Regions from separate parts of the Janthinobacterium sp. OK676 genome, predicted to be linked through region 2. Evidence: predicted binding sites of a transcription regulator. Region 2 holds the regulator's gene; each other region holds the start of a gene.

Region 1 (4,162 bases), on a different contig from region 2:
CACTTGTCGAAATACTCGTCGTCCGCATCCATCACGTCTTCAAAGAAGATGTTCGGCGACTTGCCGCCCAACTCCAGGGTGACGGGAATCAGGTTTTGCGCGGCGTAGCCCATGATCAAGCGGCCCGTGCCCGTTTCGCCCGTGAAGGCGATCTTGGCGATGCGCTTGCTCGAGGCCAGCGGCTTGCCCGCTTCCAGGCCGAAACCGTTGATGATGTTCAGCACGCCCGGCGGCAGCAAGTCGCCGATCAGCTCGATCAACACCATGATGGAAGCCGGTGTCTGCTCGGCCGGTTTCAAGACGACGCAATTGCCGGCGGCCAAGGCTGGCGCCAGTTTCCACACGGCCATCAGAATCGGGAAGTTCCACGGAATGATCTGGCCCACGACACCGAGCGGCTCATGGTAGTGGTAGGCATAGGTTTCCGCGTCGATTTGCGCGACGGAACCTTCCTGCGCGCGGATGCAGCCGGCAAAGTAGCGGAAATGGTCGATGGCCAGCGGAATGTCGGCATTCATCGTTTCGCGGATGGGCTTGCCGTTGTCGATGGTTTCCGCCGTGGCGATCAGGCTCAGGTTCTGTTCGATGCGGTCGGCGATGCGGTTCAGGATATTGGCGCGCTCGGCAGGCGAAGTCTTGCCCCAGGCATCCTTGGCGGCATGAGCGGCGTCCAAGGCCAGCTCGACGTCTTCCACCGTGGAGCGGGCGATTTCGCAAAACGGCAAGCCCGTGATCGGCGTGATGTTAGGAAAGTATTCACCTTTTACTGGGGCAACGAATTTGCCGCCAATGTAATTGTCATAGCGTTGTTTGAAAGGATTGGCTACGCCCAGTTTGCTGATGTCTGCGAGATTCATGTCGTCCTCTATCGGGTTAATTAGAATGGAATTACTGTAATTAAAATCAAACGTCCTGGTACAGATGGGGTGAGTACACGGAGTCTTCCGCAAATGCCGTGCCAGCTCGCCATCCCACTACAAACTTAGCCGCTTTTCCCCTCGTTACAAGGGCGTGGCGTCAATACCGGTGTGCTTTTCAGCGCATGTCCGGGCTTGAGCCGCTGCACAATGGAACAGGTGTACCAGACTGGAACACCTGTTCCTGTGCCACTAGCGAATCACCACGCCCCATGGCAACTCACCCACTGCAATATCGGCTACCTTGCGCGCGCTGGCCGTGTCGATGACGGACACGCTGTTCGAGCGACCATTGGCCACGTACAGCTTGGCGCCGTCTGGCGTGATGGCCATGTTCCATGGGCGCTTTCCGACGGGAATGGTGGCCGTCACCTTGTTGCTGGCCGTATCGATCACCATTACCGTGCCGTCCGTGCCATTCGAGACATACACTTGCTTGCCGCCGGGATGGACCACGATGCCATTGGCATTTTTTCCAGCGGGAATGGTGGCAATCGCCTTGCGCGCGGCCATGTCGATCACGTAGACGGCATTGACCAGTTCGCACGCCACGTAGGCGCGGCCCGAGTCCGGGCTGAAGCCGATGCCGCGCGGACGCAGTCCCACGGCGATGGACGCCACCTGGCGGCGTTGCGCCACGTCGATGACGTCGACTTGTTCAGCCTCTTCCGCGCTGACCAGCAGCCAGCGCCCGTCGGGGCTGAAGACGGCGTGTTCCGGGTTGCGCCCCTGCACCTTGATATCGGCGAGCAAGCTGCCCGTCTGGCCATCGAGCAAGGCCACGCTATTGTTTTCCTCGACGGCCACGGCCACGTAATGACCGTCTTGCGAGGCGCTGACGCCTTCGGGCGACTTGCCCAGGGCTACCGTGCGCAGGGGCGTGCCGCCAGCGTTATCGATCAGCAACAAGGCGCTGCTGGCCGCATCCGTGACAAACAATTGCCGCCCGGTGGGGTCGGCGGCGATGCCGCGCGGACGCTTGCCGGCTGCAATCTGGCGCACGACCTGGTCGGTCGCCGTGTCGATCACGCTCAAGGTGCCCGATTTTTCATTGGGAACATAGGCAAATGGAGCAGCCTGGAGGGCGCTGCTGGCGAGCGCAGGCAGCAGCCAGCACACCTGGCGCAAGCGCGAGAAGAAGTTGGGCATAATCACCTTTCGATGGCAAAACACAGGAAAAGCGCGCGGCATCGGCGCATCTGAACATTGCTGTATGCAAACGCCGTGCCACTGACACGCGTATAATTTCAGCCCACCAATGGAGACATGGCAGGCATATTGCTTGATACAACGATGCAGACCTGCGCCGCGCACGCGACCAAAGCAGGCTTTTATTCACATTGGAGAATCCGCATGCAGCACCGTTTCCGCCTGAACACCATCGCCAGCCTGTTTGTCGCCGGCAGCGCCACCCTCGCCCCCCACGCTTTCGCCGCCGAGGCAGCTGCCCCGGCCAACGGGCAACTCATGGATACGGTGGTCGTCAGCGGCAGCCGCATCGCCCATCCCAGCCAGGAAGTGCCGGCCTCGATCGACGTCGTCGACAGCGCCCGCATCCAGGATGGCCAGATCCGCGTCAACGCGTCAGAAGCGCTGGCCGCCGTGCCGGGTCTGGTGGTGCAAAACCGCCAGAACTACGCGCAAGACTTGCAAATCTCGTCGCGCGGCTTCGGCGCCCGTTCGGCCTTTGGTGTGCGCGGCGTCAAGCTGATCAGCGACGGCATTCCCGCCAGCATGCCGGACGGCCAGGGTCAGGCCGCCACCTTCAACCTCGATACGGCCGAGCGCATCGAAGTGCTGCGCGGACCGTTCTCCGCCATCTATGGCAACCACTCGGGCGGCGTGATCCAGCTGTTTTCCAAGGATGGGCAAAATCCCCCATCCGTCGAGCTGAACGTGACGGGCGGCAGCTTTGGCACCAGCAAGGTCGACCTCTCGGCCCAAGGCCAGGCAGGCGGTATCGGCTACGTGCTCGACGGCTCGCGCTTCCGCACCGACGGTTTCCGCGACCACAGCGCCGCCACGCGCGAACAGGCGTTCGGCAAGATCACCGTCAAGCCGACGAATGACAGCAAGCTGACCATCGTCGCCAACAGCCTGCACCAGGGCAATACGCAAGATCCGCTGGGCGCCTCCTGGGCCACGTTTGCCCGCGATCCGCGCGCGGGAGAAATCGACACGACGGATACGCAAAACCCGAAGCGCACCCTGGCCGAGCGCTACAACACCCGCAAGAGCATCGACCACCAGCAAATCGGCGCCACCTATGAACAGTCGTTCGGCGACGACCGCCTGCACGTGACGGCCTACGGCGGCAACCGCGACGTGATCCAATACCAGGCATTTACCAAGGGTTTCCAGGCGCCGGCCAGCCATTCGGGCGGCGTGGTCGACTTCCAGCGCGAGTTCTACGGCATCGACACCAACTGGCTGCACGTGAACCAGCTGGCCGGCGGCAAGCTGAGCACCACCATCGGCATCGATTACGGCCGCTCCAGCGATGACCGCACCGGCTATGAAAATTACATCGGCAATACCTTTGGCGTGAAAGGCAAGCTGCGCCGCGACGAGCAGGATGTCGTCTCCAGCCTCGATCCGTATATCCAGACGGAATGGCAAAGCGGAGCGTGGCTGCTCAGCGCAGGTGTGCGCTACAGCAAGATGAAAGTGTTGGTCAACGACCGCTATCTCGGCAATGGGAACGACAGCGGCAGCCTGGAGTTCAGCCACACGACACCGGTGCTGGGCTTGCTGTACAAACTGACGCCGGACGTCAATGTGTACGCCAGCGCCGCCCGCGGTTTCGAAGCGCCCACCCTGAATGAACTGTTTTACTCGGGCACGGGCGGCGGCTTCAATTACCAGCTGAAACCGGCCACCAGCACCAACCTGGAAGCGGGCATCAAGGCGAGGATCAACCACAACACGCACGTCAATGCGGCCGTGTTCCAGATCAAGACCAACGACGAGCTGGTGGTCGACAGTTCCAGCGGCGGGCGTACCAGCTACCGCAATGCGGGTAAGACCTTGCGCCAGGGTATGGAAGTGTCGCTCGAATCCAGCCTGCCATATGGTTTCACGACAAAAGTGGCGCTGACCAGCCTGCACGCCGTGTATGACCAGGCGTTCGGCGCCGTGCGCGAAGGCAGCCGTTTGCCGGGCGTGCCTAGCGCCAACCTGTTCGCGGAACTGGCCTGGAAAGACACGCTCGACCGCTTTGGCGCGGCGCTGGAAAGCGTGGCCAG
Region 2 (4,162 bases):
GGAAGAAACGCCCGCCTTGGCCTGGAACGGCGCCGCCAGGGCCTTGATCGCCACCGGCAAGGCCTCGCCCGGCGTCGATTCGAACAGGTCCAGCAGGGCCCCCACCTGCGCTTCGGGCAGGTAGACATCGGCCAGGCCCGTGTACAGGGCGTCGGCCGCGTTGATCGTCAAGCCCGTCAAGCCCAGGTACAGACCCAGCTGTCCAGCCAGGCGGGACAGGAAATAGCTGCCGCCCACGTCCGGAAACAGGCCGATATTGACTTCCGGCATGGCCATGCGCGTGCGGCCCGTGACGATGCGCAGGCAGTTGCCGGGGCTAGCTTGCGCCACGCCCATGCCCCCGCCCATCACCACGCCATCCATCACGGCAATATACGGTTTCGGATAGAAATGAATCAAATGATTCAAAGCGTATTCTTCCGTAAAGAAATCTTCCAGCAAGGCACTGCCGCCTTGCGGCGTGGCCAGGCCCGCATCGTAAAAGAAACGGATGTCGCCGCCGGCGCACAGGCCCTTCTCGCTGCTGGAGCGGATCACGACGGCGTCCACCTGGGGATCATCGCGCCAGACCAGCAGGGCCGCGCTCAGGGCGCGCACCATGTCCAGCGACAGGGAATTCAAGGCTTTCGGACGGTCGAGCACGATGTGGCCCGTGCGGTTGCGGATGGCAGTCTGGACGAAGTCGCTCATGGCAGGCAGGAAAGAAGTGAAAGTGCAAACATTCTAGCGCCTGCGCGGGGAACATTGCGTTCCGCTGGGCGCAAAAAAGGGCGCAATGTGCGCCCTTAGTTGATCACAACCGGTTGAAAGTCGCAGGCCGCTTAGGCGGGGGCGAATTCTTCTTCCGAGCTGTCTGGCAGATGCTTGATCGCCTCTTTACCGTGCCCTTGCACTTTGGTTTTGTATTTCATCACTTGCCTATCGAGCTTGTCGATCAGGGCATCGATTGCGGCGTACAAGTCTTGCGCCAGGCTTTCCACATAGACGGTCTTGCCACTCAGACGCAGGTTGACTTCGGCCTTTTGACGTTTTTCTTTCTCTTTGAGGTTATCCACGGTCAGAATCACGGCGATATCGATGACTTGATCGAAATGACGTTTCACGCGCTCCAGCTTCGTTTGTACGTATTCACGGATGGCTGGTGTCACTTCGAGATGATGTCCGCTGATGGTGAGATTCATACACACTCCTAAAGATGATCGGGTTCGTGCGGTCCATCGTATCCGGCCCGCAGAGGAACCGAAAAAAACTTACAAACACTTACGCAGGCTCACTGGCGGAATTTTTAATGCTTCCCGGTATTTGGCAACAGTACGTCGCGCAATCACCATGCCTTGTTCCCCCAGCATGTCCGCAATCTTACTGTCGGATAAAGGATTTTTAGGGTCTTCTGCTCCTGTCAGTTGCACGATCAATGCCCGTATCGCCGTCGATGACGCTTCGCCCCCCGCTTCGGTGGCGACGTGGCTACCAAAGAAATATTTCAACTCGAACATGCCGTGCGGGGTCAGCATGTACTTTTGAGTTGTTACCCGCGAGATAGTACTCTCGTGTAAACCCAGTGTATCAGCTATTTCACGGAGCACAAGGGGGCGCATGGCAACGGCCCCATGCGAGAAAAAGTTCTTTTGTCTTTCTACTATCGCCTGTGCCACGCGCAGGATGGTGTCGAAGCGCTGGCGCATATTCTTGATCAGCCACTTGGCTTCCTGCAACTGTGCGCCCATGGCACCTTCGCCCTTGCCCTGCTTGAGCAGGTTGGCGTACATGGCGTTCACGCGCAGGCGCGGCATGACGTCGTTGTTCAGGGTCACTTGCCAGCCATTGCGCGCGCGCTTGACGACGACGTCGGGCACCACGTAATCGGACACGTCAGAGGCGAACACGGCACCCGGATGCGGGTTGCATTGGCGAATCACCGTCTGCGCTTCGCGCAAGTCTTCATCGTCGCAATCGAGGGCTTTTTTCAGCTTGTTGAAATCACGCTGGGCAAACCAGGCCAGGTGCTTTTCCACGATGACGAGGGCCATGCGCCGCGTCACCATGGCAACCTGCGGCAAGCGCTTGATCTGCAGGGCCAGACATTCGGACGCATTGCGCGCGCCCACGCCGGGCGGATCGAAACTTTGCAGCAGCGCCAGGGCCGTGCGCATCTCGTCCGCGTCGATTTCCAGCTCTTCCGGCAGGCGCGCCAGGATGTCGTCGAGCGACTCTTCCAGGTAGCCATTGTCGTCGAGCGCGTCGATGATCAGCTCGACCAGCGCGCGGTCGCGCAATTCGAGCACCGTCACGCGCATCTGCTCCATCAGGTGTTCGCGCAGGGTGCAGTGATGGGCTTCCAGTTGCGGACGGGAATCTTCGTCGTCGGGCGCCTTGCCCCGGCTCGCCTCGCTCCAGTCGCTGTCGCCGCCATCCACGGCGGCCGGGCCCTCGCCCGCCTCGCCGTCAAAGGTTTCCGCTTCAGCCGGCGCCGCGGGCGCCTCCTGGCCTGGCGGCTGGGGCGGCGCTTCGGCCGGCGCGGCCGTCGAACTCAAGGCGCCATCGGACAGCAGGCGCAGCGAACGGTCGAGCGGATCGTCGAGCCGTTCGAGCAGGGGATTGTCCGTCAGCAGTTGCTCTAGTTCCTGGTGCAATTCCAGGGTAGACAATTGCAACAGGCGTATCGATTGCTGCAACTGCGGCGTCAGTGCCAGGTGCTGCGAGGTGCGCAGCTGCAATGATTGTTTCATTGGCTCACATACGGAAGTGTTCGCCCAGATAGACCCGGCGTACCGACTCGTTCGCGATGATGTCGTCGGGGCGTCCCGACGCCAGCACCGAGCCCTGGTTGATGATGTAGGCACGGTCGCAAATACCCAGCGTCTCGCGCACATTATGATCGGTGATGAGCACGCCGATATTGCGCTCCTTCAAGAAGCGCACGATGCGCTGGATCTCGATCACGGCGATCGGATCGACACCGGCGAACGGCTCGTCAAGCAGCACGAAACGGGGATCGGTGGCCAGCGCGCGGGCGATTTCCACGCGGCGGCGCTCGCCGCCCGACAGGGACAAGGCCTGGTTCTCGCGCAACTTTTCAATCTGCAAGTCGGCCAGCAATTTATCCAGACGTTCCTCGATCTCGGCCTTCTTCAGGGGGCGGCCTTCGACGGTCTGGATTTCCAGCACGGCGCGGATATTGTCTTCCACCGTCAGCTTGCGGAACACGGACGCTTCCTGCGGCAGATAGGACAGGCCCATCTGCGCGCGGCGATGGATCGGCAGGCTGGAAATGTCCACGCCGCTGATGTCGATGCTGCCGCCGTCCGACGGCACCAGGCCGACGATCATGTAGAACGAGGTAGTCTTGCCGGCGCCGTTCGGGCCCAGCAACCCCACCACTTCACCGCATTCGACTTGCAGCGAAACATCATGCACGACTTGCCGCTTGCCATAGGTTTTTTGCAGACCGCGAACGATCAGGGTGCTGCCGCAACGAGTATTGTCCATTATTTCGTTCCTGGCGCAGGCGTGGCCGGCGCTTTCTCCGCCGCCGGCGCCTTGGTCTTCGGCTGGATCACCATGCGCACGCTGCCGCCATCGGGCGTGCTGGTGCCGCTGTTGGTATTTTCCATCTGGAATACTTCCTTGCGGCTGTCATACGAGATGAACGCGCCGTTGGCCACGTCGGTCACTTTCGTGCCTTCCAGGCGCGTTACCTTGGCCTTGGAAAACAGTTTCACCACTTCCGTCTTGTTGTCGTATTCCACGCGCTCCGCTTCGCCTTCGATCCACAGGTCGCCCGCGCCATCGCGCTTCTGGCGGAAGGTGGCCAGCTTGCCGGGATCGGCCCAGAAGGTGATGAACTGGTAGCCTTGCGGGTCTTCCGTGATCAGGGCCCGGCCCGCCTTCATGGTCAGGGTGCCCTTGACCAGCACGACGTCGCCCGTCAGGGTGCGGATCTGCTTGACGTCATCGACGTGGCCGCTACGCGCCGTGATGACGGCTTCCTTCTCGGAATCGGCCTTCTCGGCATGCGCCGCGCCCATGATGCCCAGAGAAAATACGGTCAACAGCAAGATGTTCTTCATAGTATGGTTTCCTTGTTTCATTCTGTCATTTTGCCGCCGCGGCCGGGCGCGGTTTCGGCGGGAGGACCATGCGCAGCGCATTCTGCACTTCC
Region 3 (4,162 bases), on a different contig from region 2:
CGCTCGCGGATGTCCGCTTCCGCTTCGTCAGGGTTGTCGTAGCGTTTCTGGATCTCCAGCGCCACTTCATTCGCGCCGCCGTGTTTCGGACCGCGCAGCGCGCCGATGGCGCCCGTGATGGCCGAATGGATGTCCGAGCCCGTGCCGGCGATGACGCGGCTGGTGAAGGTCGAGGCGTTGAATTCGTGTTCCGCATACAGGATCAGCGAGGTGTGCATGGCTTTTTCCCACGACGCCGACGGTTTTTCGCCGTGCAGCAGGTGCAGGAAGTGGCCGCCGATCGAGTCGTCGTCCGTTTCCACTTCGATGCGCTTGCCGTTATGGCTGTAGTGGTACCAGTACAGCAGCATGGAGCCGAACGACGCCATCAGGCGGTCGGCGATGTCGCGCGCGCCCGGCGCGTTATGGTCGTCTTTTTCCGGCAGGGTGCAGCCCAGCACGGACACGCCCGTGCGCATCACGTCCATCGGGTGGGCGGCGGCCGGCAGCGCTTCCAGCGCCAGCTTTACGGCCGACGGCAAGCCGCGCAAGGATTTCAGCTTGGCCTTGTAGCCTTTCAGTTCCGCGGAAGTCGGCAGCTTGCCGTGCACCAGCAGGTAGGCGATTTCCTCGAACTCGCAGCTGTCTGCCACGTCCAGGATATCGTAGCCGCGGTAGTGCAAATCGTTGCCGGTCTTGCCGACCGAGCACAACGCCGTGTTGCCGGCGGTGACGCCGGACAGGGCGACGGATTTTTTAGGCTTGAAAGTGGCGGCTTGCGGTGCGTTCATTGATTTCTCCAAAAATTGACTAGTCTCGGTTGCGTCACTGCGGGGCCCGCATACGGCCCCTGCTTCTTTACTTATTTCTTTTGCGCGGCGAACAGCGCATCGAGTTTTTGCTCGAAATCGTGGTAATTGATCGATTCATACAGCTCCATGCGCGTTTGCATGGTGTCGACGACGTTCTTTTGCGTGCCGTCGCGGCGCAGCGCCTGGTAGACGTTTTCGGCCGCCTTGTTCATGGCGCGGAAGGCCGACAAGGGGTACAGGGCCAGGCCCACGTGGGCGCTGCGCAGTTCGTCCAGCGTGAACAGCGGCGTGGAACCGAATTCCGTGATGTTGGCCAGGATCGGCACGTTGACGGCCTTGGCGAAGGTGGCGTACATGTCCAGGTCCGTGATCGCTTCCGGGAATATCATGTCGGCACCCGCCTCGACGCAGGCGACGGCGCGTTCCAGTGCCGCTTCCAGGCCATCGACGGCCAGCGCGTCGGTGCGCGCCATGATGACGAAGTTCGGGTCCGTGCGCGCATCGACGGCCGCCTTGATGCGGTCGACCATTTCTTCCTTGCTCACGATTTCCTTGCCCGGACGGTGGCCGCAGCGCTTGGCGCCAACCTGGTCTTCGATGTGCAGAGCGGCCGCGCCGAACTTGATCATCGATTTCACCGTGCGCGCCACGTTGAAGGCGGACGAACCGAAACCCGTGTCGGCGTCGACCAGCAGCGGCAGGTCGCACACGTCGGTGATGCGGCGGATATCGGTCAGCACGTCGTCCAGGCTGGAAATGCCCAGGTCGGGCAAGCCCAGCGAGCCGGCCGCGACGCCGCCGCCGGACAGGTAGATGGCTTTATAGCCGGCGCGCTTGGCCAGCAAGGCGTGGTTGGCGTTGATGGCGCCGACGACTTGCAACGGGGATTCTTCCTGGACGGCCTTGCGGAATGCGGCACCTGCGGAGTATTGAGTCATGTGTTCACCTTATGGGTTTCGGATGGTCCCGAATGTTTCACGGAGTGGCTATGAGCACCAGTATTGCAAATGCCGTGCCAGGCCGGCGCGGCGTCGCAAAAAAGACGTGACGGCAGAGTGAAAACAGGGGGAAGGCGCGCGCCGGCGCTGCTCCACGGCTGTACCGCCTGGTAACAGCGATGTCACGTTTGGCTTGAACAACGTTTCAATATTGTTTCATAATTTCACATTGAAACAAAATATTGAAACATGCAACAGGACTCGGTGAAATCAATGGAAGCAGGAGCGGAAAGAAAAACAGCCGGCGGGTGCCGGCTGCAAGATGAGTGCGGAAAGGTGAGGGATCAGGCCAGCCGCACCAGCGGATTGGCGATGATGTTGTCGATCTGGCGCACGGCTTCCTCGCAGGCGGCGGCAATGGCGCCCTCCTCGTCGTCGCGCACGAATTGCATGGTCGAGCCTTCGAATACTTCCAGTCCTTCCGCCGTGGCGCGCTCGATGTCGCAACTGGCCGACCATTTGCCGTCGGTGGTGGGCACGGCCAGGGGAACGATTTCCCAGCCTTTATAGTGAATTTTGGAACTGCTATTCATGGGGTGCCTCCTTGGCGACTGACTCAATAATGGAAATCGTAGCATGAAGCGCGACCGGCAGCGACGTGTTTCACGCGCCGGCCGTAGCCAGGCTCACTTTCGGGCTAAACGATTTACGCTGGCTCAAGGACGCAGCAGGTTATCCACTTCCGTGCGGGCTACTTCCAGGCCGGCCGCGCATGCCGTCTCGGGAGCCGCATAACCGCCCAGGGTGCGGCTGCGCGTGATCGCCTGCGCCTCGGGCTCCCCTTCGCGCTGCAGGCGGTAGGTAAAATCCCATAGATCGTCGTTATCCTTTTGCGGGGTCACGGAAATCGTAAAACCGCGGTACTGTTCGCTGCGTGCAGTGATATCGTTCATGAATTCCTCCTTGTAGCAATGAGGTTAGCACGCGGCAAGGCCCAGGGTGCGCACGGCAGCAGTGCGCGTGCCTCGGCCGCTTATGCGTTTTTCGCATGCTGAACATGGAATTGCAGCATTTTTTAGCGAACTCTGGCGATATAATAGCCTTCCCTGCCCGTCTCTTGCCGCCGTGATGACTCCTCAAATCCAAGCTTTCTTCGACCCCGCCACTGCCACCGTCACCTATGTCGTGTATGAGGCCGATGGGCGCGACTGCGCCATCATCGATTCCGTGCTCGACTACGACCCGAAGGCGGGCCGCACCTCGACCACCTCGGCCGACAAGGTGATCGCCTTCGTGCGCGAACATGGCTTGCAGTGCCGCTGGCTGCTGGAAACCCACGCACATGCCGACCACCTGTCCGCCGCGCCCTACCTGCAGCAGCAGCTGGGCGGCGACGTGGCCATCGGCGCCGCCATCCAGACGGTGCAGCAGGCCTTCGCGGCCGTCTACCACCAGGACGGTGCGCGCGCCGACGGCTCGCAGTTCGACCAGCTGTTCGCCCCGGACCAGGTTTTTCATATTGGCAAGCTGGAAGTGCGCGTCCTGCACGTGCCCGGCCACACGCCGGCCGACCTGGCTTACCAGATCGGCGACGCCGTCTTCGTGGGCGACACCCTGTTCATGCCGGACGTGGGCTCGGCCCGCTGCGACTTTCCCGGCGGCTCCGCTTCCCTGCTGTACCGCTCCGTGCAGCGTTTGCTGTCGCTGCCGCCGCAGACGCGCCTGTTCATGTGCCACGACTACCCGCCCAACGGCCGCGCGCCGCGCTGGGAAGTGACGGTGGCCGAACAGCGCGCCAGCAATATCCACTTGCGCGACGGTATTACGGAAGAGCAATTCGTGGCCATGCGCACGGGCCGCGACGCCACCCTCGACATGCCGACCCTGATCCTGCCCGCCATCCAGGTCAACATCAATGCGGGCAAGCTGCCCGAGCCGGAAGACAACGGCGTGCGCTACCTGAAGATACCGCTCAATGCGATCTAGCCTGGTGATGTAGTTCCCTCACATGGCGTCAGACGCAATAACACAATGCACATGCTGCGTCTTCCGCCATGCCAAATCCCTCAGTACCATGTGGCGACCCTATCCGAGGATCCGCCACGCCATGCAACCACCGTCAACATCCGCACCACCCGAGCAGCAGACCATCACGCTACCCATGCGCGGCGCGCTTGCCAGCCTGTCTCTGGCCATGCTGCTGCCCGCGCTGGGCACCAGCATCGCCAACGTGGGCTTGCCCGACATGGCCAGGGCCCTGCACGCGCCGTTCCAGGATGTGCAATGGATCGTGCTGTCCTATCTGCTGGCCATCACCGCGCTGATCGTCAGCGTGGGGCGCCTGGGCGACATGGTCGGCCGGCGCCGCCTGCTGCTGGCCGGCATCGCGCTGTTTGCCGCCGCCTCCATCCTGTGCGCGCTGGCGCCCTCCTT

What was found. The regulator sigma-54, encoded in region 2, starts transcription at its own class of promoters, with help from an activator protein. The targets are predictions, from matches to a motif close to TGGCANGNAANCTGCTTT.
Region 1: a site for sigma-54 is predicted at 2,130-2,147, ahead of BLU39_RS27825 (beta-propeller fold lactonase family protein). Genes of this name have one in related genera too.
Region 3: a site for sigma-54 is predicted at 1,792-1,809, ahead of prpB (methylisocitrate lyase). Genes of this name have one in related genera too.

Annotation. Positions count from the first base shown of each region.
Region 1 covers NZ_FNHA01000024.1:2,347-6,508, reverse strand. The annotation lists gene adh (aldehyde dehydrogenase) at 1-857, opposite strand, end outside; gene BLU39_RS27825 (beta-propeller fold lactonase family protein) at 1,110-2,066, opposite strand; gene BLU39_RS27820 (TonB-dependent receptor family protein) at 2,271-4,162, shown strand, end outside.
Region 2 covers NZ_FNHA01000015.1:78,873-83,034, reverse strand. The annotation lists gene BLU39_RS25125 (enoyl-CoA hydratase/isomerase family protein) at 1-690, opposite strand, end outside; gene raiA (ribosome hibernation-promoting factor, HPF/YfiA family) at 822-1,181, opposite strand; gene BLU39_RS25115 (RNA polymerase factor sigma-54) at 1,251-2,729, opposite strand; gene lptB (LPS export ABC transporter ATP-binding protein) at 2,734-3,489, opposite strand; gene lptA (lipopolysaccharide transport periplasmic protein LptA) at 3,489-4,070, opposite strand; gene lptC (LPS export ABC transporter periplasmic protein LptC) at 4,096-4,162, opposite strand, start outside.
Region 3 covers NZ_FNHA01000007.1:234,875-239,036, reverse strand. The annotation lists gene prpC (bifunctional 2-methylcitrate synthase/citrate synthase) at 1-770, opposite strand, end outside; gene prpB (methylisocitrate lyase) at 842-1,729, opposite strand; gene BLU39_RS15900 (hypothetical protein) at 2,074-2,322, opposite strand; gene BLU39_RS15895 (hypothetical protein) at 2,446-2,682, opposite strand; gene BLU39_RS15890 (MBL fold metallo-hydrolase) at 2,858-3,715, shown strand; gene BLU39_RS15885 (MFS transporter) at 3,837-4,162, shown strand, end outside.